DNA from 3 places in the Mesorhizobium sp. M0894 genome. Region 2 is predicted to be linked to each of the others. Evidence: predicted binding sites of a transcription regulator. Region 2 holds the regulator's gene; each other region holds the start of a gene.

Evidence for each region. Region 2 encodes PhoB, which activates phosphate uptake and scavenging genes when phosphate is short. Its sites were predicted from a motif close to TGTCATNNANCTGTCAT; they were not measured.
Region 1: ppk2 (polyphosphate kinase 2) is a predicted target of PhoB. The motif match lies at 2,761-2,777, and genes of this name have one in related genera.
Region 3: olsB (l-ornithine N(alpha)-acyltransferase) is a predicted target of PhoB. The motif match lies at 2,338-2,354, and genes of this name have one in related genera.

The regions. Positions count from the first base shown of each region.
Region 1 is NZ_JAMYOG010000009.1:100,357-104,534, forward strand. Features, by position in the region: gene hemB (porphobilinogen synthase) at 1-635, shown strand, start outside; gene NKH91_RS18910 (dihydrofolate reductase family protein) at 1,035-1,682, shown strand; gene ppk2 (polyphosphate kinase 2) at 1,734-2,654, opposite strand; gene NKH91_RS18920 (aldo/keto reductase) at 2,935-3,978, shown strand; gene NKH91_RS18925 (hypothetical protein) at 4,102-4,178, shown strand, end outside.
Region 2 is NZ_JAMYOG010000003.1:74,216-78,393, forward strand. Features, by position in the region: gene NKH91_RS06580 (ROK family protein) at 175-1,419, shown strand; gene phoB (phosphate regulon transcriptional regulator PhoB) at 1,429-2,118, opposite strand; gene phoU (phosphate signaling complex protein PhoU) at 2,135-2,842, opposite strand; gene pstB (phosphate ABC transporter ATP-binding protein PstB) at 2,875-3,678, opposite strand; gene pstA (phosphate ABC transporter permease PstA) at 3,675-4,178, opposite strand, start outside.
Region 3 is NZ_JAMYOG010000001.1:556,104-560,281, forward strand. Features, by position in the region: gene NKH91_RS02780 (hybrid sensor histidine kinase/response regulator) at 1-2,268, shown strand, start outside; gene olsB (l-ornithine N(alpha)-acyltransferase) at 2,418-3,293, shown strand; gene NKH91_RS02790 (trimeric intracellular cation channel family protein) at 3,303-3,935, opposite strand; gene NKH91_RS02795 (TetR/AcrR family transcriptional regulator) at 4,011-4,178, shown strand, end outside.

The DNA of each region.
Region 1 (4,178 bases), on a different contig from region 2:
TCATCACCGACGCGGCGCTGGACCCGTTCACCTCGCATGGCCATGACGGCATCTTGCGCGACGGCATTATCGTCAATGATGAAACGGTGGAGCAGGTGACGGCAGCAGCCGTCATCCAGGCGGCGGCAGGGGCCGACATCATCGCCCCCTCGGACATGATGGACGGCCGGATCGGTGCCATCCGCGATGCGCTGGACGCCAATGGGTTTCAGGATGTAGCGATCATGTCCTATGCGACCAAGTTCGCATCCGCCTTTTACGGCCCCTACCGCGAGGCGGTCGGCACCGCCGGCCTGCTCAAGGGCGACAAGAAGACCTATTACATCGATCACGCCAATTCCGACGAAGCGGTGCGCGAGGCCGAGCAGGATCTCGCCGAGGGCGCCGACATGCTGATGGTCAAGCCCGGCCTGCCCTATCTCGACATCATCCGCCGGCTGAAGGACGAGTTGCAGATGCCGACCTTCGCCTATCAAGTGTCGGGCGAATATTCGATGATCAAGGCCGCCGCCGCCAATGGCTGGATCGACGGGGAAAAGGCGATGCTTGAATCGCTGCTGGCCTTCAAGCGCGCCGGCTGCGACGGCATCCTGACCTATTTCGCGCCGGAAGTGGCTGAGATGCTGAAGGGGTGATGCGCCTCCGTAGCGCCCACATCGAGTAACGTTCCTTCGTCCAAAGCGCGACATGGCCACCGCAGGCAATCGCTTCAGGTTTGCGCTGCCCCTCATTGCCCTGCCGGGCATTTCTCCCCGTATAGTGACGGGGAGAAAGACGCGTTCGCAAAAGATTTCGCCAATCTCCAGCGTTGCAAAAACATCGCCGAGGTTGCGGCCAGCCCCTTCGCCCCGTCACTATACGGGGAGAAGGTGCCGGCAGGCGGATGAGGGGCGGCGCCAACATTGAGATTGGTCATTCCAACATGATTTGGAAGCGATTGGCCCCGGCGATTCAAAAAACCGCTTGCAAAATGCAATCAGTTAAGCTACCCGATAACTGCTTGCATCTCACAATTGGTTATCAAGGAGGCTCTCATGTCCAAACTTCGCGTCAGCGCTTTCACCTTGTCGATCGACGGCTTCGGCGCCGGTCCCGACCAAGACCTGAAGAACCCGCTGGGTGTTGGCGGGGAAGCCCTGCACGAATGGATGTTCGGCACCCGCACCTTCCGCAAGATGGTTCTCGGCAAGGATGGCGGGACCACGGACACTGACGAGGCGTTCGCCGCGCGCAGCTTCGAGAATGTCGGCGCCTGGATCCTCGGCCGCAACATGTTCGGGCCGATCCGCGGCGAGTGGCCTGACGAGAGCTGGAAAGGCTGGTGGGGAGACAATCCGCCATACCACGTGCCGGTCTTCGTGCTGACGCACCATCAGCGGGATCCCATTGTCATGGAGGGCGGCACGACCTTCTATTTCGTGACCGACGGCATCCACTCAGCGCTGGAGAAGGCGAAAGCAGCGGCTGACGGCAAGGATGTACGGCTGGGCGGTGGCGTTTCTACGATCCGGCAGTATCTCAAAGAAAAGCTCATCGACGAGATGCATCTGGCGATCTCACCTGTCCTGCTCGGCGCAGGCGAGAGCCTTTTTGCCGGCATCGACATGCCCAAGCTCGGCTACCGCTGCAGCGAGCAGGTCGCGACGCCGAAGGCCACGCATGTCATCATCGAGCGCGCCTAGCTTGTTGCAGGGCGCTGCCCACGGAGGCAGCGCCCCTCCTCGCTGCTTTAGTCAGTATTTCTCCGGCACATACAGTTCGCGCGGCAGCACCTGACGTTCGTATTCGGGATTGAAGACGCGCTCCGGTAGTGTGATCTCCTCGTGCGGCACCTCCTCATAGGGCATTTGCTTGAGGAGATGGTCGATGCAATTCAGCCGCGCCCGCTTCTTGTCGTTGCCCTCGACGATGAACCAGGGAGCTTCCGGGATGTTGGTGCGGGCGAAGGTTTCTTCCTTGGCCTTGGTGTACTGCTCCCAGCGCACGCGCGACTGGAGGTCCATCGGCGACAATTTCCATTGCTTCATCGGGTCGTGGATGCGCATCAAAAAGCGCATCTGCTGCTCCTCATCGGTGATCGAAAACCAGTATTTGACAAGCGTAATGCCTGAGCGGAGGAGCATGCGTTCGAAATCCGGCACGTCGCGAAAGAACTCCTCGACCTGATCCGGCTGGGCAAAGCCCATCACCCGCTCGACGCCGGAGCGGTTGTACCAGGAGCGGTCGAACAGCACGATCTCACCGCCGGCCGGCAGATGCGGAACGTAGCGCTGGAAATACCATTGCGACTTCTCCCGCTCGGTCGGCGCCGGTAGTGCTACGACGCGGCAGATGCGCGGATTGAGCCGCTGGGTGATGCGCTTTATGACGCCACCCTTGCCCGCCGAGTCGCGGCCCTCGAATACCACGACGAGCTTCTTCTTGTGATAGGCGACCCAGGACTGCAGCTTGATCAATTCGGATTGCAGCGTGATTAGATCCCGAAAATATTGCAGGCGGTCGATCGATGGCGGATGCGCATTCTTATAGATCTTGGCGATCTCCATCGACAGCGCCGGCTCAGAGATTTCCAGCTCATAATCTTCGTCGAGCGTGTCGGCGAGTTCCGCTTCCAGCCAGTCCCTGGCCGGGGAATTCTGTTTTATCTCGGTCATTTGCGCTGCTCCGCTTACAGGCCGTGTCGGCCGCTGTCAGGCGCTCTGCCGCCCGGCCCGGCGGCCGGAAATCGAAGCGCTGAACCGATGTTAGTATAGGCCAGCAATGACGGTTTTATTGCAGCCGCTGTTGCGCTGGCTGCGCGTCCAATCCGTAAGATGTGATCGATGTTGCCCTGCAACACGGGCGACAAGCGGAACGAATTATCCTACAAATGCCCGGTTCATTCAGGGCTGTCGTTTGAAACGCCCTTTCCCGATAAAATCATGAGGATACGACATGGAATACCGCACTCTCGGCCGTTCCGGGCTGAAGGTTTCGACGCTGACCATGGGCACCATGACGTTCGGCGGCGGCGGCGCGTTTTCGGCGGTCGGCAAGACCGATCTCGACGAGGCGCGCCGGATGATCGACCTTTGCATCGATGCCGGCATCAACGTCATCGACACCGCCAACGTTTATTCGAACGGGGTGTCAGAGGAGATCATCGGCGAGGCGCTCGGCGGCAAGCGCAAGGGCGACGTGTTGATCGCCTCCAAGGCGCGCATGCGGATCGGCAAAGGCCCCAATGATGAAGGCCTGTCGCGCTATCATCTGATCCGCGAATGCGAGAGGAGCCTGAAGCGCCTCAGGACCGATGTCATCGACATCTATTTCCTGCACGAGTGGGATGGCCTGACACCGCTCGAGGAAACCATCGCCGCGCTCGACACGCTGGTCGCGCAGGGCAAGGTCCGCTATGTCGGCTGTTCCAATTATTCCGGCTGGCAGGTGATGAAGGGGCTCGGTATCAGTGACCGTCATCACCAGCCGCGCTTCGTCACCCAGCAGATCCACTACACTCTGGAAGCCCGCGAGGCCGAGTATGAATTGTTGCCGATCTCGGTCGACCAGGGGCTCGGCGTGCTGGTCTGGAGCCCGCTCGCCGGCGGATTGCTGTCCGGCAAATATCACCGTGACCAGCCGACCGCCCGCCAGCTCAGCGGCTGGTCGGAACCGCCGATCCGCGACGAGGACCGGCTGTGGCGGATCGTCGACGTGCTGATCGATATCGGCAAGAACCACGGCGTGTCGGCAGCGCAGGTGGCGCTTGCCTGGTTGCTTGGCCGGCCCGCCGTCAGTTCGCTGGTGATCGGCGGACGAACCGAAGCGCATTTCAAGGACAATATCGCTGCTGCAAGCCTGGTGCTCGGCGATGAGGAGCGCACACGCCTCGACGTGGTCAGCAGGCCGCCCGTGCTCTATCCCTACTGGCACCAGCAATTCACGGCAAAGGACCGGTTCGGGCCCGCCGATCTCGTCCTCGACCGGGACGGCGCCTGAAAAAACGCCCTGAAGCGGGGCTCCCCGGACTGCGACGAGATATGGAGCCGATCGTGCCTTGCGGTGTTGTGTTTGTGGCCCAATGCTCCTAGGCAAAGGCCAAGCACAATGAAAGGAAACGATATGGCACGAGCACCGAACTACGGTCAGGAACGCAAGGAACGCGACCGGCAGAAGGCTGCCAAGAAGGCGGAAAAGCA
Region 2 (4,178 bases):
AACATCGATTCTGATGGATTTTGATGTTGCTGCGACTTTTTTCGAGCTTCGGAATAAACGATGACAGCGCCACCTGCATCTGACACTATTTGCCTCATCCGACACTATTTGTCGGCATTACCGACGGCTTCCGGTTCATGAGCGGCCGCGGCAAACCGGGAGGAAAGCAAAACGATGTCGGTCGGAATCCGCCATGACGATTTGCGCCGGCGCAACCGGGCGATGGTGATCTCGGCCGTGCGCCGGGCCGGCCAGCCATCGCGTACGGAGATCGCCGCAACCACCGGCCTCAGCCATTCGACCATATCGGCGATCTCTTCCGACCTGATACGGGAAGGCATCCTCGCCGAGAGCAAGGCAAGTGAGCCCGTTTCGTTGAAACGCGGTCGTCCGCAGGTCGGCCTCGCCCTCAACCCGGAAGCGGCGGCGGTGCTGACCGTGGTGTTGTCGCTGAATTTCCTGTCGGCCGCCATTATCGACTATACGGGACAGGTGGTCGCCGAGGAACAGCGCCGGCTGGACACGCTGACCATGCCGCGCGACGAGCTGATCCGTGAATGCATGGCCATCGTCCGGCGCCGGCTGCAGGATCCAGACCTTGACGTCCGCAGTGTCGCCCGCATCGCCCTGGCGATTCAGGGCATTACCGACTCCCCTGCACGCGCCATGCTGTGGTCGCCGATCACGCCGCAGACCGACATCGCCTTTGCCGACATGCTGGAGGGCGAATTCGGCATCCCGGCAACGGTGGAGAACGACTGCAACATGATGGCGGTGGCTTTGCGCTGGCGCAATCCGGATCGCTATCGCGACGACTTCATCGCCATCCTGCTTTCGCATGGCATCGGCATGGGGCTGGTGCTGAAGGGCGAACTGTTCACCGGGACGCATTCCTCGGGCGGCGAATTTGGCCACATGATCCATCGTCCGGGCGGCGCGCTCTGCCGTTGCGGGCGGCGCGGCTGCATCGAGGCCTATGCCGGCAACTACGCCATCTGGCGCAACGCCAGACAGATGAGCGACGACAGCGAACCGGTCGCCGACGTCAGCGACGCCGACATGCGAGCACTGGCGGCTCGGGCGCGCGAGAAAGATGGGCCGGAACGCGAGGCCTACCGCAAGGCCGGCGAGGCGCTGGGTTTCGGTCTCGGCTCGCTGTTCGCGCTGATCGATCCGGCACCGGTCGCGATGGTCGGCGCCAGTGCCGCCGCCTTCGATCTGATCGAGCCGGCCTTGCGGAAGGCAATCGCCCAGACCGCCGGCGGTCAGCATTCAGGCTCGATCTCCTTCGATACAGAGCCGAACGAATTGCCGCTGATCCGCGAAGGCTGCGCGATGCGGGCGTTAAGCTTCGTCGACCAGGAGATTTTCGCGCCGGGCGCGCAAATGAGGCCCAGCGTCAGAAAGAACGTAGCCTGACCAGGCGGGTCAATCTTCCCTGATCGCATAGCCGGCACCGCGGATGGTGCGGATGACATCCGGCATCCGGCCGTTGTTGACGGCTTTGCGCAGCCGCCCGACATGCACGTCGACGGTGCGTTCGTCGATGTAGATTGTCTCGCCCCAGACATTATCGAGTAACTGGCTGCGCGAGAAGACACGGCCCGGATGCCGCATCATGAACTCGAGCAGCCGGAATTCGGTCGGCCCGAGCCTGATTTCGCTCTTCTTGCGATAGACCCTGTGCGATTCGCGATCGAGCACGATGTCGCCGACCTTTAGCACGCTGGACAGCACTTCCGGCTTGGCGCGCCGCAGCAGCGCCTTGACCCTGGCCATGAATTCTGGTGTCGAAAACGGTTTCACCAGATAGTCGTCAGCGCCGGTCGAAAGACCGCGCACCCGGTCGCTCTCCTCGCCGCGCGCGGTCAGCATGATGATCGGCAGCCGCTCGGTTTCGGGGCGCACCCGCAACCGACGACAGAGCTCGATGCCGGAAACCGCTGGTATCATCCAGTCGAGCACCAAAAGGTCGGGCACATTCTCCTGCAAACGGATCTCGGCTTCGTCGCCGCGTGTCACCACCTCGACCTGGTAGCCTTCGGATTCGAGATTGTAGCGGAGCAGCACACCCAACGGCTCCTCGTCCTCCACCACCATTATACGTGGTGCGATCATCGGCTGGGCACCCCCATCATGTCACCGGTGCGGACATTGTCGTTTCGTCCTGCTTCGGACGATTGACCGGCAATTGCTCGCCGGTCAGCACATAATACGCATTTTCGGCGATGTTGGTGACATGGTCGCCGATCCGCTCCAGATTCTTGGCGCAGAACAGCAGGTGCGTGCAAGCGGTGATGTTGCGCGGATCTTCCATCATGTAGGTCAACAGCTCGCGGAACACGGACGTGTATTTGACGTCGATGCGCTCGTCGGCGGCACGCAGCTTGGCCAACGCGGCCGCATCGCCTGCAGCATATTCCTCGATGACACCCTGCACCTGGATGAGAACCAGCTGCGCCATCGCATCGATGGAATGCGATAGGTCGCGCGGTGTGACGCTAAGGCCGACCGCACTCACACGCTTGGCGATATTCTTGGCAAGGTCGCCGATGCGTTCGAGGTCGCCCGCCATGCGGATCGCTCCGACCACATGGCGAAGATCGTGGGCCATCGGCTGGCGTTTGGCGATCAGGGTGATGGCGCGGTCGTCCAGTTCGCGTTGACGCGCATCCATGATGGCGTCGTCGGAAACGACGCGTTGCGCCAGCACGTTGTCGGAATTCAACAGGGCCTTGGTCGCCCCGCCGACCATCGAACCGGCGAGGTCGGCCATGTCGCGGATCAGCTTGCTGATCTGTTCGAGATCCTCGTCGAAAGAAGCGACTGTGTGTTCGCCCATGGTCCTGTCCTCATATGCATGATCGGAACGGCTCAGCCGAAGCGGCCAGTGATGTAGTCCTGCGTGCGCTTCTCGCGGGGCGACGTGAAGATCTTCTCGGTCCGGTCGAACTCGACCAGTTCACCCAGATACATGAAGGCTGTCTGGCGCGACACGCGCGCCGCCTGCTGCATGTTGTGGGTGACGATGACGATCGTGTAGTCGGCTTGCAATTCGTCGATCAGTTCCTCGATCTTGGCAGTCGACAGCGGGTCGAGGGCCGAAGCCGGTTCGTCGAGCAGAATGACTTCCGGCTTCACGGCCACGGTGCGGGCGATACAGAGCCGCTGCTGCTGGCCGCCGGACAGGCTCAAGCCGCTGGCGTTGAGCTTGTCCTTGACCTCGCTCCACAGCGCGGCGCGCTTCAACGCCTGTTCGACGCGGCCGTCCATCTCGGACTTGCCGAGGTTCTCGTAGAGCCTGACGCCGAAGGCGATGTTCTCGTAGATCGACATCGGGAACGGCGTCGGCTTCTGGAACACCATGCCGATCTTGGTCCTGAGGAGGTTGAGATCCTGCGACCGGTCGAGAATGTTCTTGCCGTCGAGCAGCACCTGGCCCTCGGCCGTCTGTTTTGGGTAGAGTTCGTAGATGCGGTTGAACACACGCAGCAGCGTCGATTTCCCGCAGCCCGAAGGGCCGATGAAGGCCGTGACACTGCGCTCAGGCAGCGACAGGCTGATGTCCTTCAGCGCCTTGCTCTGGCCGTAGTAGAAGTTGAGATTCTTGACCTCGATCTTCGTCTTCTCGGCGACCGTTTTGGCCATCGTCATGTCTGGGGACAACATCTGTGTCATCTGTCCTCTCTGCGTCCGGTAAGGCTGCGGGCGAGGATGCTCAAGCCCAGAACCGTCAGGGTGATTATGAGTGCGCCGGTCCACGCCAGTTGCTGCCATTCCTCGTAAGGGCTGAGAGCGAACTGGAAGATGGTCACCGGCAGGCTGGCCATCGGCGCGTTGATATTGCTGCTCCAGAACTGGTTGTTGAGCGCGGTGAAGAGCAGCGGCGCCGTCTCGCCGGAAATGCGTGCTATCGCCAGCAATATGCCGGTGACGATGCCGGACAATGCGGCGCGGTATGCGACCGAACGGATCACCACCCAGCGTGGCGCGCCGATCGCGGCACCGGCTTCACGCAACGCGTTCGGCACCAGGTTGAGCATGTCTTCAGTGGTGCGCACGACCACCGGAATGACCAGGATGGCAAGCGCAACGGCGCCGGCAATGGCCGAGAAATGTCCCATTGGCCGCACCATCAGCTCATAGACAAACAAGCCGATGATGATCGACGGCGCCGA
Region 3 (4,178 bases), on a different contig from region 2:
AGAGAGGCGGAACCAGCCGAACGGGCCGACCGGGCGGCCCCCGAGGCGTCAGGGCGGCAGCTTGTCGCCGCGCCGCCGCTGGCGCCGGAATTGCCGGACGCCAACCGCCACGGCCTGCCCTTCCTGACTCTCGTTGCCATCGTCGTGCTGGCAGGCCTGTCGCATCTGACCGGAGCGCCGATCTTCATCACCATTGGCCTTTTGGCGACAGCCATCGCCGGGCTCGCCATGCATCTGCGCAACAGGCGCACCCAGCGTCGCGCGGTGGCCCTTCTCGATGCCACGACCGCCCGCAGTCGCGCCGAGATCGAGACGCTGGCCGACCGCATGTGGGAGATGCAGGAGAGCGAGGAGCGCTTTCGCGGTCTGATCGATGCACTCGGCGATCTCGTCGTCCACCGCGACCGCGACGGCCATATCGTCTACGCCAACAAGGTTTTCGCCGACCTTGTCGAAACCGACCAGCGCGACCTCGCCGGCAAGACCCTGGCCGAACTAGGCATCGATGTCGGCATCGTTCCCGACGCCGCCTTTTCCGACCATGAATGCCTGAGTTCCACTGATGTCGCCATTCGCACGCCGGACGGCCCACGCTGGTTCTCTTGGATCGAGCTGTCGGTGCGCGACAAGGACAGCGGCGCCGTTTCGCATCGCGCCATCGCCCGTGACATCACCGCCCGCAAACGCGCCGAATCCTCGCTGATCACCGCCCGCGAACGGGCCGAATATGCGAGCCAGGCCAAATCGCGCTTCCTCGCCACCGTCAGCCACGAGATACGCACGCCGATGAACGGCATCATGGGCATGGCCCGGCTTCTCGCCGACACCAGCCTTTCGCCCGAGCAGCGGACCTATGTCGGCGCCATCTCGACCTCGGCCAGCGCGCTGCTGGCGCTGATCGAGGACCTGCTCGACTATTCCAAGATCGAGGCCGGCCGCTTCGATCCCGAACCGCAACCGATGTCGGTGCGCGAGATCGCCGACAATGTCATCGAGCTTTTGGCGGCGCGGGCTTTTGCCAAGGATATCGGCCTCGGCTGCCATGTCGAACCCGACGTGCCGCAGCTGATCACCGCCGACCCCGGCAGGGTCAGGCAGGTGCTGCTCAACCTTATCGGCAACGCCGTCAAGTTCACCGACAGCGGCGGCGTCCTGGCAAGCATCGGCCGCGTCCGCACCGAAACCACCAACCGCATCCGCTTCACCATCACCGACACCGGCCCCGGTCTGCGCGAGGAGGACATGGAGCGCATCTTCGAGGACTTCGAACAGGCTGACGGCACCTCGACCCGTACGCATGGTGGTGCCGGCCTCGGTCTCGCGATTTCCAAGCGCCTGGTGACGGCGATGGGCGGCACTATCTCGGTGTCGAGCCGGCTTGGCCAGGGATCCGAATTCGTCTTCGAGATTCCCGCTATTTCCGCCGTCGAGGCGCTGCAGATCCGCCAGAACGCGCTGTTGGGCCGGCATGCGGTAATCGTGTCGAAGAACCTGGTCGAGGCCGAAGCCATCGCCCGCACCATTCGCGCCAATGGCGGAACGGTCGATCTGGCCGCCGCCGCCGCCCAGGCCGCCCCTTTCGCCGAGGGCTGCAACGTGCTTCTGGTCGATGCTGCCATGGAGCAAAGCGACGGCAGGCTGCTCAGGCGCCTGCGCCAGAGCGGATTTGTCGATTGCGAGGCGGTGACGCTGATCGCGCCGACCGACCGCGGCATGCTTGGCGAGTTCCGTGCCAACGGTTACGCCACCTTCCTGGCGAGGCCGGTGCGCGGCGAGACATTGCTGCGCGTGCTTTTGACCAGCCACGCACCGGTCATCGCCGAGCCGCAACCGCAAAAGCGCGGCGCGCAGGCTGGGCACGCCATTGGCGGCCGCCAGCAGGGCCTGTCGGTGCTGATCGCCGAGGACAACGACATCAACGCCATGCTGGCCCGCGCCACCCTCCTGAAGGCCGGGCATCGGGTGAAAGTGGTCGGCAACGGCAAGGCCGCGGTCGAGGCGGTCATCAGCACCGGCCATAAGCACCGCTACGACGTGGTGCTGATGGACCTGCATATGCCTGTCATGGACGGGCTGGACGCCATCGCCGCCATCCGCCGCCATGAGGAGGAGACCGCGGTTCCGCCGGTGCCGATCATGGTGCTGTCGGCCGACAGCCAGGAAAAGACCCGCCACGCCGTGCTCGCCCACGGTGCCAGCGGCTTCGTCACCAAGCCGCTCGACCCTGATGCCCTGGTTCATGCGGTTGAAGGGCAAGTGGCCGCCTGAGGCACAACATAGACGGTCGATAGATTACCCAGCCGACGAAGTATTGCCCGCAGAGCCGTATCACGGTACTGTCACAATCCTGTTGCACCTACACCGTATCCCCGTGCCAAGAGGGATGGCTCGAAGGAGAATCACTCGTGCATACAGTCATGCCGGAATGTGATGCTCGGCCGAACGCCAGCGGGCCTTTGCTCGTCGGCCGGAACGCCGATGCCGTCATAAAAGGCGCATCGCTCGGCCGCATCGGCAATCTCGAAGTGCGGCTCGCCCGCAACGAGGCCGAGATCGCTGCCGCGCAGGAAGTGCGCTACCGGGTGTTCTACGACGAGCTTGGTGCCAGGAAGGACCTGTTCCAGATGCAGGACCGCCGCGATGCCGACCGCTTCGATCCCCTCTGCGACCATCTGCTGGTCTTCGATACTTCGCTTTCCGGTCCCGAGCATCGCCGCATCGTCGGCACCTACCGCCTGCTGCGGCAGGAGATTGCCGCGGCGGCGGGCGGCTTCTATTCCGAAGGCGAATTCGAGTTGACCAAGCTGATCGCGCGACATCCCGGCCAGCGCTTCCTCGAGCTCGGCCGCTCCTGCGTTCTGCCGGAATACCGCTCCAAGCGCACCATCGAGGCGCTGTGGCAAGGCATCTGGGCCTATATCAATCATTACGGCATTGGCGTGATGACCGGCTGCGCGTCGTTCCACGGCACCGTGCCGGCGGCACATGCAGAGGCGCTGACCTATCTTGCCCACCACTGCCGGACGAATTCATCGTGGGACGTGCGTGCCGTCGCCGGGCGCTATTGTTCGATGGATCTGATGCCGATCGAAGCCGTTAACACCAAGGCGGCGATCGCCGCGATGCCGCCGCTGGTCAAGGGCTATCTGCGCGTCGGCGCGCGCATCGGCGACGGTTGCGTCATCGACCGTGAATTCTCGACGGTCGACGTGTTCGTGGTGATGCCGGTCAAGGAGATCGGTGCCCGCTACGTCAATTATTATGGCGGGGAAGCGCAGCGGTTTGCAGCCTGACACCTTAAATCAGGGAATATCTTCCGGACGCCGGCCAGGCTTGCTTTTGTAGGACGGAAAGGCCCAGCCGAATTTCAGCGCGCCGCCGCGTACGCAGAAAGCCGCCATGAAACCTGCCAGGCCCGACGCAAGCGGCGGCAGTCCGGCGAAATCGCCAAGTGTGTAGAGGCCGGCGCCGGCAAGCGCTGCGGTAACGTAGATTTCCGGTCTCAGGAGCACCGAAGGCTCGCCTGTCAACAGATCGCGCAGAATGCCGCCAAGGGTTGCGGTGAGCATGCCGGTGACGATCGAAACTGCAGGTGACCCGGTGATCGTCAGCCCCTTGGCCGCGCCAATCACCGAAAATGCGGCAAGACCTATGGCGTCGAGCCAGAGCAGCAATTTGTAGCGCGACTCGAAACGATGTGCGCTGAAGAAGACGACGACCGCCACCGCCGCACAGATTAGCACATAGTCGCGGTTTCCCACCCAGAACACGGGCACGTTGAGGATGACGTCGCGAAACGTTCCGCCCCCGATGCCGGCAACGCTAGCCAGAAACAGGTAACCGATAATGTCGAGCTGTTTGCGCGAGGCGGCCAGCGCACCTGTCGCCGCGAAGACGGCGACGCCGGCATAGTCGAGAAGCTCGATCGGGTTCATGGAGGGAATAATGAAATACCGAGTGGGGAATAGCGAGTGGCTCCTGCGAATCTGGATTGACTCCAGATAAATTAAATGATTGAATTGTTCATTCAATTATTTGGGTGGACGTCTATGTCCCCTCGCCGCTACAGCATGGCTTCCCGGACTGCCGCCTTCGCCAAGACGAGGCAGCGCATTCTCGACGCGACAATCAAGCTGCACACCCAGAACGGCATCTTTGGCACGACTTGGAAGGATATC